2 regions of the Streptomyces sp. NPDC091292 genome follow, and region 1 is predicted to be linked to the other one. Evidence: riboswitches for the same ligand, from Rfam matches in the RefSeq annotation. Region 1 holds a riboswitch; the other holds the start of a gene.

What was found. A riboswitch is a leader RNA that binds a small molecule or an ion and turns the genes downstream of it on or off. The one in region 1 is predicted to bind cyclic di-AMP.
Region 2: another riboswitch for cyclic di-AMP. It lies ahead of ACIQNU_RS40905 (M23 family metallopeptidase); the one in region 1 lies ahead of ACIQNU_RS37360 (NlpC/P60 family protein).

The regions. Positions count from the first base shown of each region.
Region 1 is NZ_JBIVUQ010000023.1:70,886-81,456, forward strand. It holds gene ACIQNU_RS37345 (NlpC/P60 family protein) at 1-96, opposite strand, end outside; gene ACIQNU_RS37350 (hypothetical protein) at 362-715, shown strand; gene ACIQNU_RS37355 (hypothetical protein) at 728-1,339, opposite strand; gene ACIQNU_RS37360 (NlpC/P60 family protein) at 1,385-2,563, opposite strand; cyclic di-AMP (ydaO/yuaA leader) riboswitch at 2,570-2,744, opposite strand; gene ACIQNU_RS37365 (ATP-dependent DNA helicase) at 2,982-5,645, shown strand; gene ACIQNU_RS37370 (M23 family metallopeptidase) at 5,728-6,390, opposite strand; gene ACIQNU_RS37375 (pentapeptide repeat-containing protein) at 6,728-6,901, opposite strand; gene ACIQNU_RS37380 (esterase/lipase family protein) at 7,734-8,723, opposite strand; gene ACIQNU_RS37385 (cobalamin B12-binding domain-containing protein) at 9,137-9,541, shown strand; gene ACIQNU_RS37390 (DUF5691 domain-containing protein) at 9,934-10,571, opposite strand, start outside.
Region 2 is NZ_JBIVUQ010000031.1:58,996-69,566, reverse strand. It holds gene ACIQNU_RS40930 (MFS transporter) at 75-1,499, shown strand; gene lhgO (L-2-hydroxyglutarate oxidase) at 1,596-2,804, shown strand; gene trmB (tRNA (guanosine(46)-N7)-methyltransferase TrmB) at 3,105-3,845, shown strand; gene ACIQNU_RS40915 (PrsW family intramembrane metalloprotease) at 3,954-5,378, shown strand; gene ACIQNU_RS40910 (aldo/keto reductase) at 5,392-6,336, opposite strand; gene ACIQNU_RS40905 (M23 family metallopeptidase) at 6,434-7,528, opposite strand; cyclic di-AMP (ydaO/yuaA leader) riboswitch at 7,540-7,685, opposite strand; gene ACIQNU_RS40900 (PP2C family protein-serine/threonine phosphatase) at 7,978-9,234, opposite strand; tRNA gene ACIQNU_RS40895 (tRNA-Met) at 9,404-9,477, opposite strand; gene ACIQNU_RS40890 (hypothetical protein) at 9,613-10,191, opposite strand; gene ACIQNU_RS40885 (PRC-barrel domain-containing protein) at 10,232-10,571, opposite strand, start outside.

The DNA of each region.
Region 1 (10,571 bases):
GGTCGCCGTGGCGGCGCCCGCGAGGGCGAGGGTGGCGGCGCCACGGGCGGTGCGCCCCCCGAGGGAACGCTGCCGGGCTCTCCGATGGGCGGCCACGGGGGTCACGTCCTTTCGTCGTCGGGTACGGGTACCGGCGGCGGGTCGCCGGTCACCTGACGCAGGACGCTATGCGGGTACGTGACCCTCCCGTGACCCCATGCGAGGAACTGACCATCTGTGCCCCCACCCCGACCACATCGGACACCCCCCACCCACCCGCCCCTCCACAATCCCCGTTGACTCCGATTGACTCCGACCGAACCTCACGTTCCCGATCCACCCGGTGGGTCCCTCTGATAGGGCGACAGCTAGGGTCCGGGGTATGGATCTGCTTATCCATCTTTTCGTCGGGCTTCACATCGTCGGCATAGCCTCCCTTCTGGGTGGGTTTCTCACCCAGATGAAGGCCATGAGCGCCGGCACCGCCCGCTTCAGCCCCGCGATGCTGCACGGCGCCCTGACGATGCTGGTCACCGGTGTCGCCCTGGTCGGTCTCAACCAGGCCGACGACAACACCGTCAACAACATCAAGATCGGCGTGAAGCTCGCCCTGCTGATCGTGATCCTCGGCCTCGTGTACGTGAAGCGCGACGAGGAGGCGGTCGACAAGGGGTTGTTCGCCACCGTCGGGGGTCTCACGACGGCGAACATCTTCATCGCCGTCCTCTGGACCTGAGTTCCTGCGCCGTCAGCCGAACCAGACCACCAGGCGCACCCGCTCGTCCCCGCACCCGTCGGCGTGCTCCCGCATCGCCGTCCACACCGGCGCCCAGCGCTCCCCGTCCGGCGGCGCCGGCATCCGCGCCGTGAGGACCACCGGCCGGTACACCGCACCGTCCCGCCGCACTTCGCCTCCGGGCGGCCACTCCGGCGGCGCGAGGAGCGTCCGCGCGCCGAAGACGTCGGCCGCCGCGTCGCACAGGTCGGGCGTCGCCTCCACGACCTCGCCCAGGACCGGCGCCCCGTCGCGTCCGGGCCGCCACACCGCCACCCACGACCAGGCGGGCGCGTCGGCGAGCGGGGCGTCCCAGTCGACGGCGGCGACCTCGGCCCAGGTGGCGTAGGTGTGGCCGTGCGTGTAGTCGACGGCGCCGGCTTCCCGTACCGGGTCCGACGCGTCGTCGGGCAGACCCCGGTACGGGAAGAGGGGCCGCTCCATGCCCGATGCCCGGCCGACGCCGAACAGACAGTCCCACGCGTCGTGGTCCCGTCCGAGGGCGAAGGCGGTCAGATCGCGCGCGACCTGCCAGCGCCCGTCCGTCGTACGGGTCTCGATCGCGCCGTCGATGTCGGTCCCCACGTGCCGTGACTCCCGGTGCTGTGACTTTCCGTGCCGGGTCGGTCGTTACGCCGGGCGCACCACGCTGTGGATCGGCATGTAGTAGATCGACTCGACGCGGACGTTCGCGCCCGGCTTCGGCGCGTGGATCATCTTGCCGTCGCCCGTGTAGATACCGACGTGGCTGATGTCGTCGTAGAAGAAGACCAGGTCACCGGGGCGGGCGTCGGCCGTCGACACCGTCGTGCCCACCTTCACCTGGTCCCAGGTGGTGCGCGGCAGCGTCACACCGGCGGCCTTCCACGCGGCCTGCGTGAGCCCCGAGCAGTCGTACGAGCCGGGGCCCGTGGCCCCCCACACATACGGCTTGCCCAACTGCGCCTCGGCGAAGGCGATCACCTTGGCGGTCTGCGTGGACGCACCCGCCGACGTACCGGAGCCGGTGCCGGAGCCTGTGCCGGAATCCGAACCCGTACCGGAACCCGTACCCGATGAGGGGTTCTCCGCCGTGGCCTCCTGCCGCTTCTTCTCCTCCGCCGCCTGCTTCCGCGCCAGCTCCTCCGCCTTGCGGCGCGCCTCCTCCTGCTTCTTCTTCTCGATCGCCGCCAGCCGCTTCTTCTCCTCGGCGGTCAGCTTCGACAGCAGGTCGCGGGCCTCGCCCAGCTTCGTCTGCACATCCTGCTTGCTGGTGCGCAGCGCCGACTGCGAGGCCGTCAGCTTCGTCAGGCTCTTCGCCGCCTGTTCCCGCTTCTTGGCCGTCGCGAGCGCTTGCGTCTGGTAGTCGTCGACGACCTCCTTCTGCCGCTCGGTGAGCCGGGACGACAACTGGCGCTGGTCGAAGTAGTCCTGCGGATTGTCCGCGAGCAGCAGGGTCGCCGTGTCCGAGACCGCGCCCGTGCGGTACTGCGCGGCGGCGAACGAGCCCATGGCCCGCCGCGCCTCGTTCAGTTTCTCGGTGCCGCGCGCCACCTGGTCGAGCAGCCCGTCGACCTTCTTCTTCTGCTGGGCGCTGCGCTCCTTGGCGCCGTTGTACTTCTCGGTGGCCACGCCGGCCTCGTGGTAGAGGTCGTCGACCTTGCGCTGCACCTCTTCGATGCTCGGCTTGTCGTCGGCGGGCGCGGCCTGCGCGCTCTGCGACAGGAGGGCGACGGAGGTCAGGGCCGCCGTCGTGATCCCGAGGGCGGGGGATGTACGGAGCCCGGCGACACGTGTGCCCGGCTGCCGTTCTCTGCGGTGCGACGCCAACGGAGGCGCTCCTTCCGTGGACCGCCTACCGGGTTAGCTGTCGGGTTCGGGCGGGTGGTTCGGAAGGCTGCCCTACGGTTCCGTACGCCTGTCACGGCGACGGCACCGATTCACCCCAGGAACTGAGTGGGTCCCCGGCTCCGGCTGCCTCGCGGCGCACCGGACTCAGCGGAGGCCACCCGTCCCGGCGTCGTTCGCCGGCGGGGGTCGGGAGGCCTGCCGCGCACGCTAGCCAACTCCTGTGAAGCCTGTGAAGGTTGATGTGCGATATGCCCGATACATTTTCGTGACTTTCTCGCCGAGTGAGCGCTGAGTGAGCACTGAGTGAGCGGACCGATTCGCTCCGTTTATGGAATGGGGTACGGGGACCCTGAACCCGGGGCCGGTTGTCGGTGGGGCGGCCTAGACTCGGGAGGCGATGAGCAGCCTCTTTGACGACAGTTTCCTGGCGAACCTCAAGGCGCCCCACGCCGCCCACGAGGAGCACCCGCCCCACCCCGAGGACCCCCAGGATTCCCAGGACCCGGGGGCCCATGAGGACCCCGAGCACCTGGCCCCGGAGGAGATCCCGGACGACCTGTTCGGCGGGAAGTTCGACGCGCCCCCGCCCCGGGACGCGTACTACCGGGACGGCGCCCCCCGTCCCGTACTGGACCCGGCGGCGCTGCTCGACGGGCTGAACGATCACCAGCAGGCCGCCGTCACGCACGCGGGCTCGCCGCTGCTCATCGTGGCCGGCGCCGGCTCCGGCAAGACCCGGGTGCTCACCCACCGCATCGCGTATCTGCTCGCCGCGCGCGGTGTCCACCCGGGCCAGATCCTCGCGATCACCTTCACGAACAAGGCCGCGGGCGAGATGAAGGAGCGCGTCGAGCACCTGGTGGGTCCGCGCGCCCACGCGATGTGGGTGATGACCTTCCACAGCGCGTGCGTGCGGATACTGCGCCGCGAGTCGAAGAAGCTCGGTTTCACGTCGTCGTTCTCGATCTACGACGCGGCGGACTCCAAGCGCCTGATGGCCCTGGTCTGCCGCGATCTCGACCTGGACCCCAAGCGCTATCCGCCCAAGTCGTTCAGCGCCAAGGTCTCCAACCTGAAGAACGAGCTGATCGACGAGGAGGACTTCGCCGCGCAGGCGAGCGACGGTTTCGAGAAGACCCTCGCGCAGGCGTACGCGATGTACCAGTCCCGTCTCCGCGAGGCCAACGCCCTCGACTTCGACGACCTGATCATGACGACGGTCAATCTGCTCCGCGCCTTCCCGGACGTCGCCGAGCACTACCGCCGCCGCTTCCGGCACGTCCTGGTCGACGAGTACCAGGACACGAACCACGCGCAGTACGCACTCGTCCGCGAACTGGTCGGCACCTCCGAGCACCCGGCGGACGTACCGCCGGGCCCCGACGACCTGCCGCCCGCCGAACTGTGCGTCGTCGGTGACGCGGACCAGTCCATCTACGCCTTCCGGGGCGCCACCATCCGCAACATCCTCCAGTTCGAGGAGGACTACCCGGACGCGACCACGATCCTCCTGGAGCAGAACTACCGCTCCACGCAGACGATCCTCAGCGCGGCCAACGCCGTCATCGAGCGCAATGAGAGCCGCCGCCCCAAGAACCTGTGGACCAACGCGGGCGCGGGCGCCCAGATCACCGGCTTCGTCGCCGACACCGAGCACGACGAGGCGCAGTTCGTCGCCGACGAGATCGACCGGCTCACGGACGCGGGCGAGGCGAAGGCGGGCGACGTCGCCGTCTTCTACCGCACCAACGCCCAGTCCCGTGTCTTCGAGGAGATCTTCATCCGCGTCGGCCTCCCGTACAAGGTGGTCGGCGGCGTCCGGTTCTACGAGCGCAAGGAGGTCCGGGACGTCCTCGCGTATCTGCGCGTCCTGGCCAACCCGGAGGACTCCGTACCGCTGCGCCGTATCCTCAACGTCCCCAAGCGCGGCATCGGCGACCGCGCCGAGGCGATGATCGACGCGCTCGCGCAGCGCGAGAAGATCAGCTTCCCGCAGGCGCTGCGCCGCGTGGACGAGGCGTACGGCATGGCGGCCCGCTCCACCAACGCCGTGCAGCGGTTCAACACGCTCATGGAGGACCTGCGCACCATCGTCGAATCGGGCGCCGGGCCGGCGACGGTCCTGGAGGCCGTGCTCGAACGGACCGGGTATCTGGCCGAATTGCAGTCCTCGACCGACCCGCAGGACGAGACCCGCATCGAGAACCTTCAGGAGCTTGCCTCCGTGGCTCTGGAGTTCGAGCAGGAGCGCGGCGGGGGAGCGGGCGGCGCCGAATCTGTGGCGGACGGGGCGGATTCCGTGGCGGATGGGGCCGTGGCGGATGGGGCTGCGGCGGACGCGGCGGATGCGGACGCGGCGGTGGGGGTGGACGCGGCGGCCGGTGCGGCGGCGCCGGGCACGCTCTCCGACTTCCTCGAAAAGGTTGCGCTCGTCGCCGACTCGGACCAGATCCCCGACGAGGAGGACGGCTCCGGCGTCATCACCCTGATGACGCTGCACACCGCCAAGGGCCTCGAATTCCCGGTGGTCTTCCTCACCGGCATGGAGGACGGCGTCTTCCCGCACATGCGCGCCCTCGGCCAGACCAAGGAGCTGGAGGAGGAGCGCCGCCTCGCCTATGTCGGGATCACCCGCGCCCGCGAGCGGCTCTACCTCACCCGTTCCACGCTGCGCAGCGCCTGGGGTCAGCCCTCGTACAACCCGCCGTCCCGGTTCCTCGAAGAGATCCCGGACACCCATCTGCGGTGGAAGCGGAAGGGAGGCTCGGCCGCCCCGATGGCCGCGGCTGCGTCGGGCCCGGCCGCCGGTATCGCGGGCTCGCTCTCCTCGACCCGGTCGCGTACGGCCGCTTCGGGAGCCTCGGGCTTCGCGACGCGCCGCGCGACCGAGAAGCCGGTCGTCGCCCTCGCGGTGGGCGACCGCGTCACGCACGACCAGTTCGGCCTGGGCACGGTGGTCGGCACCAAGGGCACGGGGGCGAACGCCGAGGCGACGATCGACTTCGGGGACACGAAGCCGAAGCGGCTGCTGCTGAGGTACGCACCGGTGGAGAAGCTGTAGACGGACAAGTGGGCGCTTGCCCACTCTCAGCCCGGCCGGCGTTTGAGGCCACGATAAGGCGCGGCCGGGCAGACCTTGAGTCTTAAGTCGGGTCGACCCCGTGGCTGCGCAACCAAGCAAGAGGATCAATCGCGGCGCCGCCGCCGGGCCGGACCTCGAAGTGCAGGTGCGGCCCGGTGGAGTTGCCGGAGTCCCCGGAGTAGGCGATGACATCGCCCGCCTTCACGGTGCCGCTCATGATCTTGTAGCTGGAGAGGTGGCAGTACCACGTCTCGGTGCCGTCGGCGGCGGTCACGATCACCATGTTGCCGTAGGCGCTGTTCAACTGGGTGCGTACGGTGCCGTCGGTCGCCGCCATCACGGGGGTGCCGTAGGAGACGGGGAAGTCGATACCGGTGTGCACGGACATCCAGTTGACGCCCGCCTGCCCGAAGTAGGCGCTCAGTCCGTGCTGTTTGACCGGCAGCATGAACTTGGGCCGCAGCCGCTCCTTGCGCTCGGCCTCCTCCGCCGCCTTCTTGCGGTCGGCCTCCTGCTTGGCCTTGAGGTCGATGCGCTCCTGCGTACGGCTGGCGCGGTCCGCGAAGTCACCGGCGTCCGCCGACAGGTTGGCGAGTTGGGTGTCCAGCTTGTTGTTCGCGACGGACGGCTTCACGGCGGTCGGATCGGGCGCCGCCGTCGTCGTGTCCTTGTCCGCGTCGGGTGACATCCCCACGGACGCGGCGGCGATCCCCGCGACCCCCATCACACACGCGGACGGCACCGCGACGGTGAGCAGCGCGGAGCGCTTGGCGGGGGAGCGGCGGCGGGCGCGGGAGCGGGGGGCGGGGGCGGAGCGGCGCGGTGTGACGACGGGGTCTGCGAGGTCGGCGAGGTCGGTGGAGTCGCCGGCGTCGGTGAGGTCGGCGGGGTCGGCCGAGTAGGCGTGCTCGGCGTCCGGTTCGTCGCCGGGTTCCTCGGCGTAGGGGGCGTGTTCCTCGTACTCGTCGTACGGGGCCGGGGCTTCGTAGGACGCGGGTTCCTCGTAGGGCGCGGGGGTCTCGTACGACGGTGAACTGCCGTCGGAGTTCCACGCGGTGGCGTCATAGGCGCCGGTGTCGAAACTCTGCGTCTCGAAGGTCTGCGTCTCGAAACTCTGCGCTTCGAAGGTCTGCGCCTCGAAGGTCGTGGTCTCGAAGGTCTGGCCCTGGAATGTCTGCGTCTGGAAGGACTGCGTGTCGAAGGCGGGCGCCGCCGTGAACTGCTGCGCGTCCCACTGCCCGGAGACGTCCGACGGCTGACCCTGCGCCGGGATGCCGCCGAGGTGGTGATACCCGGCCGAATCCCAGACGCCGGTGGTGTCATAGACCCCGGTGTCGTACGCGGCGTGGTGCTGGGCGGCGTACGCGTCGTAGTTCAGGGTCTGATGCGTACCGGTGTGCAGGGTCTGGTGCGTACCCGTGCTCATGGTCTGGTGCGTGCCGGTCGCGTACTGAGCCTCCGCGACGGGCCACTGTCCGCTGTCGTACGCCGTGTTCGGCGCCGTACCGCCGCCGGGCAGGTCCCCGAAGAGGGGGTCCGACTCGAAGGTGCCGGGCGCCGTCGCGGTGGCTGTCGCGGCCGTCGTCGTGGTGAACGAGCCGGTGCCGTAGGCGTCATAGCCCTCGTACCCCGTGTAACCGCCGTGCTGCGTGCTGTGGTCGTACTGCGCGTAAGGCGCGGAGGCGGTGTCCGGAGAGGGTGCCGGGGGAGTCGCGATCCCCGACGGGTGAGGGTCGTTCACCAACTTCTCTTTCGCCTCGACAGCAGGAGCTGGGTCTGGGTCCTGACGGCGGCTGCCGCTGAGGTTGCGGTCCCAGGGGGGGGCGGAGCAGTGCGGCGACTGTACCCGGCGGTATGAGGGCGCGACAATCTTCCGCAGGTTTCGTGCTCTCGTGAAACGGGCATTCGGCCGCCTTTCGGCGGACTGTGGGCAGAGCTTTGGCCGTGTGTTCGAGACCCGTTCGAGAGATGTTGGGCGCCGGAGGTTTGTGTTCCGGACCTGTTGGCGGGGTCGGGCGGCGCCGGGCGGTGCCGGGGGGCTCCGGTGGGTGGCTCCGGTGGGTGAGGTCAGGCGACGGTCAGATGGCTCGAACTCTTTACCGGCCCCCGCTTCGTGCGTCCCGCGCGTGTCCCGGCGGCTTCGGACGCCGCTGCGGGGTCGTCCAGCGCCTGGCGGATCGCGGCGGCGACCGCGGGGTGTACCGGGAGGGCGAGATGGCCGATTCCGCTCACCCGGACGTTCTCCGCGATCAGGTCCGGGTGCTCCACGGACGCCGTCTCCAGCGGTTCCATCCAATGGTCGAGGTCGCTCCAGAAGCTGACGAACCTGGTCCGGCAGTCCGGCGCGGGCTCCGCCAGCTCCTTCATCACGTCCGAACCGGGGCGCATCTGCCGCACGATCGGGTGGGCGTTCATCAAGGGGGCGACGCGGGTGCCCGAGTGCGGCGTACCGAGCGTGACCAGTGTCCGCACCCGCAGGTCACCACCGAGCCGCTGCACGTAGTACCGCGCGATCAGCCCGCCGAGGCTGTGCCCCACGATGTCCACCTCGCCGCGGTCCGTCCGCTCGCACAGCTCCTCGATGTGCCGTCCCAGCAACTCGGCGGCGGCGCGGATGTCGCCGGTCAGCGGGGAGTAGTTCAACGACTCGATGTGCTCCCGCCCGCCCTGCGCCAGCGCGCGCCGCAGCAGCACGAACACGGAACGGTTGTCGATGAAGCCGTGCAGCAGCATCACGGGGGGTGGTGGCGGGGTCGCGGTCGGTAGTCGTACGGCGTCCGGTGCGGAGGTGGGGTCGGCGTCGGACGCGGGTGCGGTGTCGTCGTCGGGGGTGCGGGGGCGGGGCGTGGGGTGCCGCTCCTGGGTGATCCCGGTGGGGTAGAGGACGACATGTCCGGCGAGGATCGCGCACTCCAGGACCGTCGCCTTGAACAGCGCGGCGGAGAGTCCGGCGGCCCGTCCGGCGGCCAGCGCCGGCAGGTCGGACAGCGGGGTCGGGAGCAGGCGCTCCCACAGCTGTAGAAGGGGCAGGACGGGCAGGACCCTCAGGACCTTCATGCGGCCGACCTCCTCGTCGGCACACCGGAGGACGTCTCTGTCCCCCGCGTGCCCTCATGGAAGTCGTGCTGGGGTCGGTCCGGGGGCGGGGTCCGGTCGGCACCCGGGTCGGTGCGGCCGGAACCGTCACCGGCCGCCACCGCCCCACCCTGCCGCTCGCCCGGCGGCCCGGTGGTGCGGCGACCTCGTCGCGGCTCCCTTGCGCTATGGGTGGTTTTCCCCGCTGGGCGGCGGTGCGAAACTGCCTGGTTGGGGGATGTCGGCGATAACGTTCGTTCACTTGCTGGCGCCCTCTGAGGGGCGCGGGCGGGCGGACAGTGGCATCGTCACGGTGAGCGGTGGCGCGGAAGCTGTCGGTGGTCTTTGGCCGAGGGTCGGTGGAGGCCGGTAGCGGCCGGTACAGGGAGGCAGTGATGGGTGTGTCAGCCGGGCCGATCCGTGTGGTGGTCGCCAAGCCGGGGCTCGACGGGCACGACCGCGGGGCCAAGGTGATCGCACGGGCGCTGCGGGACGCCGGTATGGAGGTCATCTACACCGGGCTGCACCAGACGCCCGAGCAGATCGTGGACACGGCGATCCAGGAGGACGCGGACGCGATCGGCATGTCGATCCTGTCGGGCGCCCACAACACCCTGTTCGCCCGCGTCCTGGAGCTGCTCAAGGAACGCGACGCCGAGGACATCAAGGTCTTCGGCGGCGGCATCATCCCCGAGGCCGACATCGCTCCCCTCAAGGACCAGGGCGTAGCGGAAATCTTCACCCCCGGAGCCACAACGGCATCGATCGTGACGTGGGTCGAGTCGAACGTCCGGCATTGACGACGGCACAGAAGGACGGGAAGAAATCGCCCCTGACCGGCCTGTCCGGCGGTGCCCAATTCGGGTCGGGCCAGCCCCAGGAGCCCACTGGGCCCACCCTCTTTCCCGCCGCAGCGACGTTCGGCCCCCGGCGGGCGACCGGCGGTGCCGGTCCTGCCGAGGGAGGCTCACGGGCCCACAGGGCCTACCTTCCTTCCCGCCGCGGCGGTGCTCGGCCCCGGCCGGGGTGTCCGGCGGTGTCCATCGGGGCAGGGCCGGTGCAAGGACCCGCAGGCCTCATCATCTTCTTTCCCGCCGCAGCGCGCCGCTCGGCCCCCGCCGGGCTGTCCGGAGGTGCCGATCCTGGCGAGGGAGCTCACGGGCCCGCAGGGCCCACCCTCTTTCTCGCCCCCCTACGGGGCGGTCAGTTCACGGGTCATCGTGGCTCGTAGCCTCAGCGTGGTGAGGAGGCGCTGGAACGCCTCCGCCCAGTACCCCCCGGCACCCGGCGCCGCATCCTCCGGCTCCTCGGGCGTCCCGGTCAGCGACTCCAACCGGTCGGCTTCCGCAGGATCAAGGCAGCGCTCCGCCAGGCCCATCACCCCGCTGAAGCTCCAGGGGTAACTGCCCGCGTCCCGCGCGATGTTCAGCGCGTCTACCACCGCACCGCCGAGTGTCCCCGTCCAGGGCACCGCACAGCCGCCGAGCAACTGGAACGCCTCCGACAGGCCGTGCGCCGCTATGAACCCCGCGACCCACGCCGCCCGTTCGTCCCCGGGCAGCGCCGCGAGCAGCTTCGCCCGCTCCGCCAGCGACACCGCGCCCGGCCCCCCGGCCCCGGGCGCGGCGGGCGCCCCGAGCAGCGCCCGCGACCACGCCACGTCCCGCTGCCGGACCGCCGCCCGGCACCACGCCGCGTGCACCTCGCCCTGCCAGCCGTCCGTGACGGGCAGCGCGATCATCTCCTCCGGTGTCCGCCCCCCGAACCGCTCCGACCACCGCCCAAGTGGCGCCGCCTCCACCAACTGTCCCAACCACCACGACCGTTCAC
Region 2 (10,571 bases), on a different contig from region 1:
TCCGGGACAACACGGCACGAATGCCGCGCGGTGGTGCCATCGCCGCGGCAGCCGTCTGTGTCGAGGGGTGGCGCATGTCCAGGGAGCAACGCGGGCCGAACGAAAAGCTCGGCACCGTTCTCGCCCTCGCGGGAATCAGCAATGCAGGACTCGCGCGGAGAGTCAACGACCTCGGCGCTCAGCGCGGGTTGACACTTCGCTACGACAAGACGTCCGTGGCCCGCTGGGTGTCGAAGGGCATGGTGCCCCAGGGCGCCGCCCCGCACCTGATCGCGGCGGCCATCGGACAGAAGCTCGGCCGCCCCGTACCGCTCCACGAGATCGGTCTGGCGGACGCGGATCCCGCTCCGGAGGTGGGCCTCGCCTTCCCCCGGGACGTCGCCGCGGCGGTGAAGTCCGCGACCGAGCTGTACCGGCTCGATCTCGCCGGCCGCCGGGCCGGCAGCGGCGGCATCTGGCAGTCGCTCGCCGGTTCCTTCGCCGTGAGCGCGTACGCCACGCCCGCGTCGCGCTGGCTGATAACCCCGGCCGACAGCTCCGTCGCGCGCGACGCGAGCCCGGCCGAGGACAGTGCGGCGGCCCTGAAGGTGGGCCACAGCGATGTACTGAAGCTCCGCGAGGCCGCCGAGGACGCGCGCCGCTGGGACTCCAAGTACGGCGGCGGTGACTGGCGTTCGTCGATGGTCCCGGAGTGCTTGCGCGTCGAGGCGGCGCCGCTGCTGCTCGGCTCGTACTCCGACGAGGTGGGCCGGGCGCTGTTCGGCGCCTCCGCCGAGCTGACCCGGCTCGCGGGCTGGATGGCCTTCGACACCGGCCAGCAGGAGGCCGCGCAGCGGTACTACATCCAGGCGCTGCGCCTCGCGCGCGCGGCGGCCGACGTACCGCTCGGCGGCTACGTCCTGGCGTCCATGTCCCTCCAGGCGACCTACCGCGGTTTCGGCGACGAGGGCGTCGACCTCGCGCAGGCCGCACTGGAGCGCAACCGTGGCCTGGCCACCGCCCGCACCATGAGCTTCTTCCGGCTCGTCGAGGCACGCGCGCACGCGCGCACGGGTGACGCGCACGCCGCGGGCGCCGCCCTGCGAGCCGCCGAAGGCTGGCTGGAGCGCTCACGCGACGGCGACAACGACCCGTCCTGGCTCGGTTTCTACTCCTACGACCGGCTCGCCGCCGACGCCGCCGAGTGCTACCGCGATCTGAAGGCGCCCCGCCAGGTCCGCCGCTTCACGGAACAGGCGCTGTCGAAGCCGACGGAGGAGTTCGTCCGCTCGCACGGGCTGCGCCTGGTCGTGTCGGCGGTCGCCGAGCTGGAGTCCGGGAACCTGGACGCGGCCTGCGAGCAGGGCGTACGGGCCGTGGAGGTCGCCGGACGGATCTCGTCGGCGCGGACCACCGAGTACGTGAAGGACCTGCTGCACCGGCTCGAACCGTACGGGGACGAGCCGCGCGTCGTAGAGCTGCGGGAGCGGGCCAGGCCGCTGCTGATGGCACCGGCCTGACCGGACCGGAGCGCGCCGCGCCACTGCCGCGACGTCTGCCGGACCCCCCGGTTTGACGGCATTGTCAGTGGCGCAGTGCACTATCGAAGCCGGGAGGTGGAACGCGTGGGGTACGACTGCGATGTGCTGGTGATCGGCGGCGGGATCGTCGGCCTGTCGACGGCGTATGCGCTCACGCGTGCCGCGCCCGGGACCCGGGTCGCGGTGCTGGAGAAGGAGCCGGGCCCCGCGCGCCACCAGACGGGGCGCAACAGCGGCGTGATCCACAGCGGTGTGTACTACCGGCCCGGCTCGCTCAAGGCCCGGTATGCGGTCAAGGGCGCCGCCGAGATGGTGAAGTTCTGCGCGGAGTACGACATTCCGCACGCGGTGACGGGGAAGCTGATCGTCGCCACGGACCGTGCGGAGCTGCCGCGGCTGCACGCCCTGGTGCAGCGCGGCCGGGAGAACGGCATTCCGGTGCGCGAGCTGGGCCGCTCGCAGATCGCGGAGTACGAGCCGGAGGTCCGGGGGCTCGCCGCGATCCATGTCGGCACGACGGGCATCTGCGACTACACGGCCGTCGCGCGGCGGCTCGCCGAGGCGTCGGGGGCCGAGCTGTACTACGGCGCCGATGTGGTCCGGATCGACCGGCGCCCCACGCGCGGGGTGGCCGTTCTGACGGCCGACGGGACCGTCGTCCGGGGCCGGGCCCTCGTCAACTGCGCGGGGCTCCACTGCGACCGGATCGCCCGCCTCACCGGGGACGAGCCCGGGATGCGGATCATCCCCTTCCGAGGGGAGTACTACGAGCTGGCGCGGCCCGAGCTGGTGCGGGGGCTGGTGTATCCCGTACCGGATCCGGCCTTTCCGTTCCTCGGCGTGCACCTCACGCGCGGGATCGACGGCGGCGTCCACGTCGGGCCGAACGCGGTGCCGGCGCTGGCGCGCGAGGGGTACGGCTGGGGGACCGTGCGGCCGGGTGACGTGGCCGGGACCCTCGCGTGGCCCGGGGCGTGGCGGATGGCGCGGGAGCACTGGCGGTACGGGGGTGGGGAGCTGTGGCGGTCCGTGTCCAAGGGGGCCTTCGCGCGGGCCGTGCGGAAGTTGTTGCCGGCGGTGGAGTCGGGGGATCTGGTGGCGGCGGACGCGGGGGTTCGGGCGCAGGCCGTTTTGCGGGACGGGTCGTTGGTGGATGACTTCTTGCTGCGGGAAGGGGTGCGGGCGGTGCATGTGCTGAATGCGCCTTCGCCTGCGGCTACCGCTTCGCTGCCGATCGGGCGGGAGGTGGCTCGTCGGGCCCTGCGGGCCTTGGACGCGGGGTAGGTCTTGTTGCCGGTTGTCTTCGGGGCCTGTCGGTCCCGTTGTGCCCACCCTCCCCCAGTCTCGGCTTCGCTCGACCGGGAGGTACCCCCATCGCCGTGCGGAACGCCTGCCCACAACGGGACCGACAGGCGGTCGGCTCGGTCGGCGCTGCGCGCACAACGGGGCCGGTGGGCGGTCGCAGCCGACCCTCTGCGTCCGCGACCTGCCCCTTTGGTGCCGTCCTAGAATGGCCGCACTGTGTATACGTACGACGAATCCCCCCAGCCCTCAGCCCCCCGGCCCGCCGCCCGTCCCCGGCCCATGTTCGCCGTCGGGGAAGGGCCCGCTGCTGATCCCGCTGGGGCTCATTTCGATCGGCGGATTCGTAGTTTTCAGCCTCGGCGGAGTCGGGTGACGCGGGGGCAGGGTGAGGCGATTCGGCGGCTCTGGCCGCAGTGGGGGCTCGACATCGACGGGCAGCGGGTCCTCGATCTGGACGCCCTGTTCGGTGGTCTCCCCGTCGTCCTGGAGATCGGGTTCGGGATGGGCGAGGCGACCGTACGGATGGCCGCCGACGACCCGGGCACCGGCATCCTCGCGGTCGACGTGCACACCCCCGGCCAGGGCAATCTGCTCAACCTCGCCGAGCAGGCCGGCCTCACCAACGTCCGCGTGGCCAACGGCGACGCGATCATCCTGCTCACCGAGATGCTCCGCCCCGACAGCCTCGCCGGGCTGCGCGTGTACTTCCCGGACCCGTGGCCCAAGAAGCGGCACCACAAGCGCCGCCTCATCCAGCCCGAGTTCCTGACGCTCGCGGCGACCCGGCTGGCGCCCGGCGCGCTGGTGCACTGCGCCACCGACTGGGAGCCGTACGCCGAACAGATGCTCGACGTGCTGACCGCGCACCCGGACTTCGAGAACACTCAGGAGAACGCCCAGGAGGACGGCGGGTACGCGCCCCGGCCGGCGTTCCGTCCGCTCACCCGCTTCGAGGGTCAGGGGCTCGACAAGGGGCATGTGGTGCGTGACCTGCTGTTTCGCCGAGTATCCGGCGAGTAGCCGCCCCGTAGAGGACAGCGCAGGGACAGCGCGGGGAGTTGATCCGGCCGTTCCGGGCCGTCCGACGCACCGTCGCGGTCGGCCCGTTCCCCCTTTAGGGTCAACAGGGTGGCCACCCCTCCCCCGTACCCGACGCACGACCCCGGCGCCCCCGCCGGGGCGGCGCTCAGGGCCGGGACGGCCGTCCGGGCCGGGACCGGGCGTCCGCACTGGTGGCAGCGCCGGGCGATACGTGTCACCGCCCTCGTCACGCTCCTCGCCCTGTCCGGCCTCGTCATCCTGGCGCTCGTACGCGAGCAGACCGGCACCCAGGGGTTCCTGGTCGGCCTCGGGCTCGCCGTACTGCCCGTACCGCTGCTGCTCGCCGCGTTCCGCTGGCTGGACCGGGTGGAGCCGGGGCCCTGGCGGAACCTGATCTTCTGCTTCGCCTGGGGTGCCTGCGCCGCCGCGCTGATCTCGATCGTCGCGAACAGTTTCGCCACCCGCTGGATCGCCACCGCGACCGCCGACCCGACCAGCGCGGACACCCTCGGCGCCACGGTCATAGCGCCGGTCGTCGAGGAGTCGGCGAAGGCTGCCGCGATCCTGTTGATCTTCCTGTTCCGCCGGCGCGACTTCACCGGCATCCTGGACGGGGTGGTGATCGCGGGGATCACCGCCACCGGCTTCGCGTTCACCGAGAACATCCTCTACCTCGGCACCGCCTTCGGCACCGACCAGCTCAGCGGGGACCGCGGCCTCACCTCGGTCACGGCGGCGACCTTCTTCGTCCGCGTGGTGATGTCGCCGTTCGCGCACCCCCTCTTCACCGTGCTGACCGGCCTCGGCTTCGGCATCGCGGCCCTCTCGGCGGACCGCCTCCGCGTGCGCCGCATCCTGCTCCCGCTCACCGGGCTGCTGCTCGCGATGGGCATGCACGCCCTGTGGAACGGCTCGTCCACCTTCGGCGACTACGGCTTCTTCGCGGTGTACGCGGCCTTCATGGTGCCCGCGTTCGCACTGCTGACCTGGCTGGTGATCTGGACCCGCCAGCGGGAACTCCGTACGGTCCGCGCCGAGCTGCCCGCGTACGCGGCGGCGGGCTGGCTGACCCCGCCGGAGCCCTTCGCGCTCGGCTCGATGCGCGCCCGCCGCATCGCCCGCGCGTACGCGACCCGCACCCAGGGCAAGGCGGCGGCGCGTGCGGTCGCGGAGTACGAGGCGTACGCGACGTCGCTCGCGTTCCTGCGGCACCGGGTCCTGCGCGGGCGGGCGGGCGCCGACTTCGCCGTACGGGAACGGGAACTCCTGAGCGCCCTGTGGTCGCGGCGGGACGCGGCGCGGCCGGCCCTGACGTACGCGGCGCAGGCCACCGCGCCGCCGGTCGTCGTGGTGCCACAGCAGTGGCAGGGGCCGGGGCCGGGCGGGCCTGTGGGGTACGGGACATACGCGAACCCGAACCCTTATGCGAACCCGAACCCGAACCCGAACCCGAATCCGTACGCGTACCCGCCGTACCCTCACCCCGCCTACAACCCGTACCAGACCTACTAGGTACCGGCCCCCGTCAGGCCGACGCCTCCGTCAGCGTGCGCAGTTCGGCCGGCGTCAGTTCCAGGTCGGCCACCGCGATGAGGGCCGGAAGCTGTTCGACCGTGCGGGCGCTGGCGAGGGGCGCGGCGACCGTCGGGCGGGCGGCGAGCCAGGCGAGGGCCACCGTGGCAATCTCGGCGTTCCGCTCCCGCGCCACCGTGTCCAGGGCGGCCAGTACCTTGCGCCCGCGCGCGGTCTCCAGGTGCTTGGCCGCGCTGCCCGCCCGCGCGCTGTCGACGGTGGTGCCGGGCCGGTACTTGCCGGTGAGGAAGCCGGCGGCGAGCGCGTAGTACGGGACGGCGGCGAGCCCCGAGCGGGACGCGACCTGCTGGAGCGGGCCCTCGTACGTGTCGCGCGAGACGAGGTTGTAGTGCGGCTGGAGCGCCGCGTACCGGGCCAGGCCCTCGCGGTCCGAGAAGTCCAGGGACTCCTGGAGCCGCTCGGCGGTGATGTTGGACGCGGCGACGGCGCGGACCTTGCCCGCCGTCACCAGGCCGTCGAGGGCGGTGATGATCTCCTCGACCGGCACCGACGGGTCGTCGAAGTGGGTGTAGTAGAGGTCGATGTAGTCGGTGTCGAGGCGGCGCAGCGACGCCTCGGCCGCGGCCTTGATGGTGGGCGCGGCGAGGCCCTTGAAGTCGGGGTGGCTGCCGACCTTGGTGGCGACGACGACGTCCGCGCGGTTGCCACGGGCGGTGAGCCACTTGCCGATGAGGGTCTCGGACTCCCCGCCCTGGTTGCCGGGCACCCAGGACGAGTAGGTGTCGGCGGTGTCGACGAAGTTGCCGCCGACGGCGGTGTAGGCGTCGAGTACGGCGAAGGTCTCGCCCTCGTCGGCGGTCCAGCCGAAGACGTTGCCGCCGAGGGCGAGCGGGAAGACTTCGAGGTCGGAGGAGCCGAGGCTGCGTAGGGATGTCATAGGTGCAGCCAACACTCTTACGGGGGCGGGCATTCCGCCCCACGCCGCCAGGGCCCGCTACGACCAGCTATAGCCGGTTACGTCCCGCTACGGCTGGTCAGGGATTGAGACCCTTGCTCCGCAGCCAGGCCATCGGGTCGATCCCGGTGCTGCTGCCGCCCGGGTGGACCTCCAGGTGGAGGTGGGCCCCGGTGACGTTGCCCGTGGCGCCCACCCGGCCGATGACCTCGCCGGTGGTGACCTTCTGGCCGACGCTGACGCTGATCGAGGACTGGTGGCAGAACCACAGCTCCGTACCGTCGTCGAGCGTGAGGATCGTGCGGTAGCCGTAGGAGCCCGACCAGCCGGCCTCCGTGATGGTGCCGCTGTGCACCGCCTTGATCGGGGTGCCGGTCGGGGCGGCGAAGTCGAGGCCGGTGTGCTGGCCGGACGACCACAGCGAACCGGATTCACCGAAGGTCGAGGTGATCGTGTACGAGGAGGTCGGGAGGGCGAAGCTCTTCGCGAGCTTGGCCAGGCGCTCCTTCTCCGCCTTGGCCTTGGCCTCCTCCTCGGCCTTCTTCTTCTCGGCGGCGGCCTTGGCCTTCGCCTTGTCCTGCTCGGCGGCGGCGTCCGCGGCGGCCTTCTTGGCGGCGGCCTCCTCGGCGGCGACGCGCTCGGCGGTGTCGGCCTGGTCCTGCTGCTGCTCGGCCTGTTCCATGATCCGTGCGCGCAGCGCCTCGCCCGCGTCGGTGGTGCCCTGCTGGGCGTCGGTCGCGGTGATGCCCGCGCCGGTGAGGGGGGCCGCGACGGTCTGCGCCGGGGCGGGGTCGTCCGCGATGAGGGCGCCCACGCCCGGCAGGGACTTGGCGTCCGGGAGGGAGTCGGTGACCGCCGACATGTCCGGCATGGCGATCCGGACGGGCGGCTTCCCGCCCTGCGCGGTGGCGATGCCGCCCGCGCCGACGGCGGCGATCACGCCGACACCGAGGACCGTGGAGCTGCGGGCGAGTCCGCCGCGCTGCTTGGCGACGCGGTGCCTGCCGCGTACGGGGCGTATGGACTCCTCAGTGGGGTTCCATTCCCCCCGCTCCTCCTCGGCGACGGCCGGGCCGTACGCGGATCCGAAGGGTTCGGATGATCCGAAGGGTTCGAATGGTGCGAAGGCCTTCGGGCGAGGTGAGGCTTCGGGGGCAGGCGGGTTGGACGCCACTGAGGCGTACTCCTTTCCTTCCTTCTCGCCTACCGGGTTAGCTGACGGGTTCGGAGCAGGAAGGTCTCCTACCGGCATCCTTCGGCGAGGAAGGATGCCCGATTCACCCCAAGTGGTGGTTCCCCGGTTCCCTTGCGGGATTCGGCGCGTGCGCACGGAGCCGCCTCTTGTGACGGCTGGGACGACCGCGCTGCGTTATCGAACGTTAATAGACGGCGGGGCCGGATTCCAAGCGGTTCCGGTTGATCGTTAAAGGCTTTGGCCTGGACTTTACGGGACAGTGAGGGGCGGAATCGGGCGAGTTGACGGCACACCTGGGGGTTTCTTGACGTGACTGTCAGCTGATAGTTCGTCACTTGTTATGCGGAGGGCTGCCGTTCGATCACGCATGGTGATAGGGCGGGCGACGCGGGAGGGCGTCAGGGTGCGTCAGGGTGCGTCAGGGTGCGTCAGGGTCTTCGTAGGGCGATGAGCGCCATGTCGTCCGTGCTGCCGCCGCCCGTGTGCTCCCGCACCTCGCGGGCGACGGTGGTGAGCAGGGCGCCGGGCCCCGGGAAGGTACGGCCCTTCAACCGCTCGGCGGGATCGTAGAAGACCCCTTCGCCGTCGCGGGCCTCGGACAGCCCGTCGGTGTAGATGAGCAGGGTCGCGCCGTACGGGAAGTGCGCCTCGTCGGAACGGTCGGGCCAGCTCCCGAGGTCGGTCATGCCGAGCGGCAGCGCGGGCTGGGCCGGCGAGAGGACGCGCAGCTCCCCGTCGCCGTGCAGGAGCAGCGGTTCGGGGTGGCCGCGGTTGACGATCCGGACGATGTCCTCGCCGTGCGGGATCTCCGCGAGCAGGGCCGTGGTGAAGCCCTCGAAGTCGTCGATGCCGCGGCGTCGGGTGCCCTCGCGCTCCAGGGCGCGTTCCAGGCGCTGTGCCACCGCCTCCAGGGTGCTCTCCTGTTCGGCGGCCTCGCGGAACGCGCCGATCACCACGGCGACGGCCGCCACCGCGCCCATCCCCTTGCCGCGTACGTCTCCGACGACGACGCGGACCCCGTGCGGGGTGTCCTGGACCGCGTAGAGGTCTCCCCCGATGAAGGCGTCGGCCTGCGCCGCCTCGTAGCGCGCGGCGACGTCGAAGCCGCCGATCCGCTCGGCCGGTTCGGGCAGTACGGCGCGCTGGGCGGCCTCGGCGATCTCGCGGGCGCTGGCAAGTTGGGCGTCACTGCGGCGTACGAGGGTGTTGATGAGGATGGCGAGTACGGCGACGGTGACGATCGTGACTATCTCGGTGAAGCCGGCGATGTCCGTGACATTGCCGCGGTCAAAGCGGAGGCCGAGGACGGCGAGGGACGCGAGGGTGCCGGCGATGATCGTGGCGCCGATGCCGTAGAAGGGGGCGGCGGCGAGCGGGGCGGCGGCGAAGAGCGGGGCGGCCGTGAACTGGGGCGGGGTCAGGGCGTCGAACAGCAGTCCGCCGGCGATGAGGAGCCAGGGCAGGGAGCGTACGAAGCCGCGGGCGGGGGTGGAGCGGCGGTGCCGGGCGGGGCCGCGGTGGGGTGTGGCGGCTTCGGCCGGGGGGTCGAAGGTGCCGGGGACGAAGTCGCCGGAGGGCCGGGGTGGCGTGGGGGGAACCTCGGGATGGCCGGAGACCTCGGGGCGGGTGGGTTCGGCGGGAACACGGCCCTCATGCTCACCGTCGTGTCCGCCTGGCTGCGCCACCGGTCATCTCTCCCGCCGCCTCCGCCGTACCGCCGTCACGCCCGTCATCGCGCCCCACCAGATTTCCCGTAGCGGGGGCGGGGGGCGAGCCGGTACGGGCCGACCGGGTGAGAGGGCCGGACAACGCCGAAGGCCCGGAAGCTGACGCCTCCGGGCCTTTGACCTTGAGTAGCGGGGACAGGATTTGAACCTGCGACCTCTGGGTTATGAGCCCAGCGAGCTACCGAGCTGCTCCACCCCGCGTCGGTGAACCCAACTATACGCCATCCGAGCGCCCCCTCACGCCGCCGGACCCTTCTCGGAAAAGTGGCCAGATCACCGACAGGTACCGGAGATCTGGCCACTTTCTGAAACAGGGTAGGTCTGCTCGGCGGCGTGTCAGTCCTTCTCAAGCCGGAGGGCGGTATCGCAACCGAGAGTCTGTTCATACCTGGCGGAGCCTTGCTGGTACTCGTACCGGCACCCTTGAAGGTTCCCCTTGATGGGCCCCGTCGCCTCCAGGCGGACCATGTAGAAGATGTCGCCCGTTTTCCCGGCCTTGACCCGGATTTCCTCGCGTACGTAGTTGGTCAGGCGGTCGAACCTCGGTGCCTGGGAGGCGCCTTCGCGGGCCAGCAGCGGGACGCCTTCCGTGTCGGACCGGTCGAAGGCGCCGTATTCGAGGACCTTGAGCCCTGCGGGCACGTGGGTCATCTCGACACCCGTGAGGACGATGTCCACGGACGACGAGTTCCGCAGCTCGGGAAAGGCGACCCACCAGATGTCGCCGACCTTCACATGGCTGTTCCCGAGGGTCCCCATGGTCTGTATGCCGCCATTCAGCGCCTGCCCGCGGCGGGCCCCGGATTCCCCGGCGACGAGGAGGCAGACAGCCGCGGCGACCGCGACCCCTCGTACCGCTGATTTCATGCGCCAACCGTCCTTCTCTTCCCACGCGCTGACCGAGCTGCTCGTCATCCAAGCAGCTCGCCGTCGGAGGGGGCGCGGGAGGAGGAGGTCAGCGGCGGGCCAGTTGGCGTTCTCCTGCTGTGCCGGGGGTGTACGGGAGGCCGTAGTGCTGGAAGATCGGTTCTTCCTGGTCGGCGGGGAGTACGTCGTCGGTGCCGATCGACGGGCTGTCCTTGACCAGGGTGCGGTCGTAGTTGACCTTGAGGTAGTTGGGGCCGACGGTGGCCGCGTTGAGGGGGACGAAGACCAGGCGGTAGCGGGTCGGCAGGCCGGTGCGGACGGTGGCCATGGCCGGCTCGTCGGTACGGGTGTCCACGTACACCGCTTCGAGGGTGCCGATCTTGTGTCCGTCCCGGTCGTTGACGGCGTAACCGCGCCACTCGCGGACG